2 regions of the Allobosea sp. FW305-C-101 genome follow, and region 1 is predicted to be linked to the other one. Evidence: predicted binding sites of a transcription regulator. Region 1 holds the regulator's gene; the other holds the start of a gene.

Region 1 (2,197 bases):
CTCCGATATCGAGCGGGTCGGCGATCTCGCCAAGAACATCGCCAAGCGCGCCGTCGCGATCGCCGGGCAGTTCCAGCCGCCGCATCGCGCGGTCGTCGGCCTCGAGCATATCAGCCGCCTCGTGCAGGCCCAGCTCAAGGACGTGCTCGACGCCTATGCCGCGACCAACGAGCAGAAGGCGCTCGAGGTCTGGAAGCGCGACGACGAGATCGACGCGCTCTACACCTCGCTGTTCCGCGAACTCCTGACCTATATGATGGAGGATCCGCGCAACATCACCTTCTGCACGCATCTCCTGTTCTGCGCCAAGAACATCGAGCGCATCGGCGACCACACCACCAATATCGCCGAGACCATCCACTACCTCGTCACCGGCGACTCGCTCGATGCGAACCGCCCCAAGCTCGACACGACCAATATCGAGGTCGAAGCGGTGACGGGAAACTAAGGTCAAAGCCGACATGGCCGCACGTATCCTGATCGTCGAGGACGAGGAGCCGCTGACCCTGCTGCTGCGCTACAACCTCGAAGCCGAGGGCTTCGAGGTCGACAGCGTCGCGCGCGGGGACGATGCGGAATTGCATCTGCGCGATCACACGCCCGATCTCGTCCTGCTCGACTGGATGCTGCCGGGCCTGTCCGGCATCGAGCTTTGCCGGCGCCTGCGCTCGCGGCGCGACACCGAGCGCGTGCCGATCATCATGCTGACGGCGCGCGGCGAGGAGACCGAGCGAGTGCGTGGCCTTGCGACCGGTGCCGACGATTACGTCGTGAAGCCGTTCTCGCTGCCGGAGCTGATCGCGCGCATCCAGGCGCTGTTGCGCCGGGCGAAGCCCGGCCATGTCGCGGGGCTGCTGGCGGCCGGCGATCTCGAACTCGACCGCACGACGCGGCGCGTCCGCCGCGCGGGCAGCGAACTCCATCTCGGCCCGACCGAGTTCCGTTTGCTGGAGTTCCTGATGCAGGCGCCGGGCCGGGTCTATTCCCGTGCCCAGTTGCTCGATGCCGTCTGGGGCCGCGACGTCTATATCGACGAGCGCACGGTCGACGTCCATGTCGGGCGGCTGCGCAAGGCGATCACGCCGGGCGATGCGAAGGACCCGCTGCGCACGGTGCGCGGTGCCGGCTATGCCTTCGACGAGACCTTCGCGCGAGGCGGCGCTGCATAAACCTCAGGCGTCGGGGCCGCCCTCGATATCGCCGGCCCATGCCAGCGCCCTGTCATAGTCCTCGGGCTTGAAGGCGCGGACCTTGACGAAGGGGATCGCCGGATCGAGCAGATCGATGAAGCCGGCGAGCCAGCCCTTGTTCGTGATCACGGCTTCCTTGGGGAAGCGCTTGAGTTCCCAGAGCTTGCCGATGCTGTAGCGCGCGTCCTTCCAGGCGGCGGTGAGCGTCAGGTCGGTAAAGTCGGAGAGATCGACAAGCACGCCGATCTTCTCGTGGCGAGCGAGCTTCGTGTCGATATCGGCCATGATCGCGTCGACATCCTCCCCGGTCAGCGTCTGCATCAGACGATAGGCTGCGACATGATCCGGCGCGGGCAGAATGGTCAGCATGGCTCCTCCTTGCCAACGACAACGCACGGAGGAAGAGGAGGTTTCGCCAGCCGGTCAGGCGGGTTGGACAGGTGCTCGCGTGGCGGCGTCGAATTGGGCGGCTTCTGATTTCAGCCAAGCGATGAAGGCGTCGAGCCCGGGGCGCGGCGGCTGGTCGAGCGGGCGCGTCAGCCAGCAGCCGATCGCGCTGGTGAAGCCGAGGCCCAGCGGATTGACCAGCGCACCCGAAACCAGTTCGTCGGCGACATAGCAGCGTGGCGCCAGCGCGAAGCCCAAGCCGGCGACGGCGGCGCTGGTGATCACCGAATAATAGCCGTAGCGCACGGTGTGCTCGGGCACCGCGCCGCGCAGGTCATGCGCCTCGGTGAACTCGGCCCAGAAGGTCGGCATCTGGTAATGCTGGAGCAGGGTCGCCTTCTGGATGTCGGCGGCGCGGCGGAAACCGCCCATGCGCTCGATCAGGCTGGGCGCGGCGACCAGCGCGACATCGCGGCCGAAGAGATAATGCGCCTCCTTGCCGGGCCAGGGCTCGACGCCATGGGCGATCTCGATATCCGGCTCCTCGGTCTCGCTCTCGCTGACATAGTTGGTGAACTGCACGTCGACGCCGGGATGGGCCTCGGCAAACGCAGGGAAGC
Region 2 (2,197 bases), on a different contig from region 1:
GTCGCCATAGGCGGCGACCGGGCCGGTCAGCGGCGCGACGAGCCCGATGGTGATGTCGGCCTGTGCGGCCTGGGCAGAGAGGAAGAGGGCGGCGGCGAGCGCGGCGCCCGATAGGAGTTGGGAATTTTTCATTTGCATCTCCCTACGACATGCAACTTTAGCGCGCGATCCCGCGCGGGATCGCTTGCCGCCTGTATAGGCCAGGATGCCGTCCGAGGGCACTGCCCAAGCTTTCATCAGCCCTGTCGGCAAATGCATGGCTGTGCGGCAGGCAGTATCCGCATTCAGCCGTTGCGGGCCTTGCGCTGGGCTTCCAGCTCCTCGGTAACGGCGATCACGTCGAGATAATCCTCGTGGCGGGCCGGCGCGTAGCGCGAGACATGGCCGTCGGTGAAGCTCTTCCAGGCCTCCGGAGCGGCCTCCTTCATCGCGTTCATGGCGGCGACGAAATCGTCCTTCAGCCCCTGCGGCAGGTTGGCGCGGGTCGAGAACGGGCTCGCCGGGATCAGCGGCGAGGTCCAGAGCACGCGGGTCGAGCTGGCCGGGATCATGCCGCGCTGGGCGAGTCGCTGCGCGACGCCATGCTCGGCATTGACCTGATAGGTCGCGACGACGTCGAACTGGCCGCGCACCAGCGCGAGCACCGAATTGTCATGGCCGCCGGAAAAGACCGTGCCGCTGAAATGGGCTTTCGGGTCGATGCCCTGCTTGCGCAGGAAATAGGACGGGAAGGCGTAGCCGGAGGTCGAGTTCGGGTCGGCGAAGGCCATGACCTTGCCCTTGAGATCGGCAAGGCTCTGATAGGGGCTCTCCGCCCGCACCAGCAGCACGGAGTAGTAGCCTTCCTGCCCCTGGTTATCGACGTCGCGGATCAGCGGCTGGAGCTTGTCGCCGAGCACCCGGCGGCCGAGCGCGTAGACCGCCGGCCCGAAGCGCGCGAAATCGACCTGGTCGGCCCGCATCGCCTCGACGAGGCCGGCATAGTCCGAGACCCGGAAGAAACGCACGGGCACGCCGAGGCGCTGCGACAGGTAGTCGACCATCGGCTGGGTGCGGGCGATGGCGCCGACCTCGTTCTCGGCGGAGGAAACGCCGAAGCGAACTTCCTTGATGCCCTGCCGCCAGTCCGGTGCCTGCGCGAAGGCGGGGGCGATGCTGCCGGCGGCAAGGCCGGCGAGGACGAAGCGGCGTGTCGGCATGATGGTCTCTGGCGCGATGATCTGATCGCGCCTCGATGCGCGCACGCGACGACGGCCGGATGGCAGGCGGATGACAGTGCCGTGAAACGAAAAAGGCCCGGCTTGCGCCGGGCCTTCCTTGATTGCCTGAGAGGCTGGATCAGAAGTCCATGCCGCCCATGCCGCCGCCGCCCATCGGGGGCATCGGGGCGTCCTTCTTCGGCAGGTCAGCGACCATCGCCTCGGTGGTGATCAGCAGGCCAGCGATCGAAGCCGCGTCCTGGATCGCCGTGCGCACGACCTTGGTCGGGTCGATGATGCCGGCCTTGACCAGATCGCCGTACTCGCCGGTCTGGGCGTTGTAGCCGTAGGTGTAGTCCTTCGACTCCAGCAGCTTGCCGATCACGACCGCGCCGTCATCGCCGGCGTTGTCGACGATCTGGCGCGCCGGAGCGGCGATCGCCTTGCGGACGATCTCGACGCCGGTCTTCTGGTCGTCGTTCTGGGTCTTGATGCCCTTGACCGAGGACAGGGCGCGCAGGAGGGCGACGCCGCCGCCCGGCAGGATGCCTTCTTCGACCGCAGCGCGGGTCGCGTTCAGGGCATCGTCGACGCGGTCCTTCTTCTCCTTGACCTCGACCTCGGTCGCGCCGCCGACGCGGATGACCGCGACGCCGCCGGCGAGCTTGGCCAGACGCTCCTGGAGCTTCTCACGGTCGTAGTCCGAGGAGGTCTCCTCGATCTGGGCCTTGATCTGGCCGACGCGAGCCTCGATGTCCTTCTTCTTGCCGGCGCCGTCGATGATCGTGGTGTTCTCCTTCTCGATGCGCACGCGCTTGGCGCGGCCGAGCATGTTGAGCGTCACGGTCTCGAGCTTGATGCCGAGGTCTTCCGAGATCATCTGGCCGGCGGTCAGGATCGAGATGTCCTCGAGCATGGCCTTGCGGCGATCGCCGAAGCCCGGAGCCTTGACGGCCGCGACCTTCAGGCCGCCACGGAGCTTGTTGACGACGAGCGTG

The links. Region 1 encodes PhoB, which activates phosphate uptake and scavenging genes when phosphate is short. Its sites were predicted from a motif close to TGTCATNNANCTGTCAT; they were not measured.
Region 2: phnD (phosphate/phosphite/phosphonate ABC transporter substrate-binding protein) is a predicted target of PhoB. The motif match lies at 1,259-1,275, and genes of this name have one in related genera.

Annotation. Positions count from the first base shown of each region.
Region 1 covers NZ_JBYSYT010000002.1:355,197-357,393, reverse strand. The annotation lists gene phoU (phosphate signaling complex protein PhoU) at 1-448, shown strand, start outside; gene phoB (phosphate regulon transcriptional regulator PhoB) at 462-1,169, shown strand; gene AC3WMA_RS09230 (SpoIIAA family protein) at 1,173-1,559, opposite strand; gene AC3WMA_RS09225 (LysR family transcriptional regulator) at 1,614-2,197, opposite strand, start outside.
Region 2 covers NZ_JBYSYT010000001.1:868,972-871,168, reverse strand. The annotation lists gene AC3WMA_RS04130 (branched-chain amino acid ABC transporter substrate-binding protein) at 1-132, opposite strand, end outside; gene phnD (phosphate/phosphite/phosphonate ABC transporter substrate-binding protein) at 285-1,199, opposite strand; gene groL (chaperonin GroEL) at 1,339-2,197, opposite strand, start outside.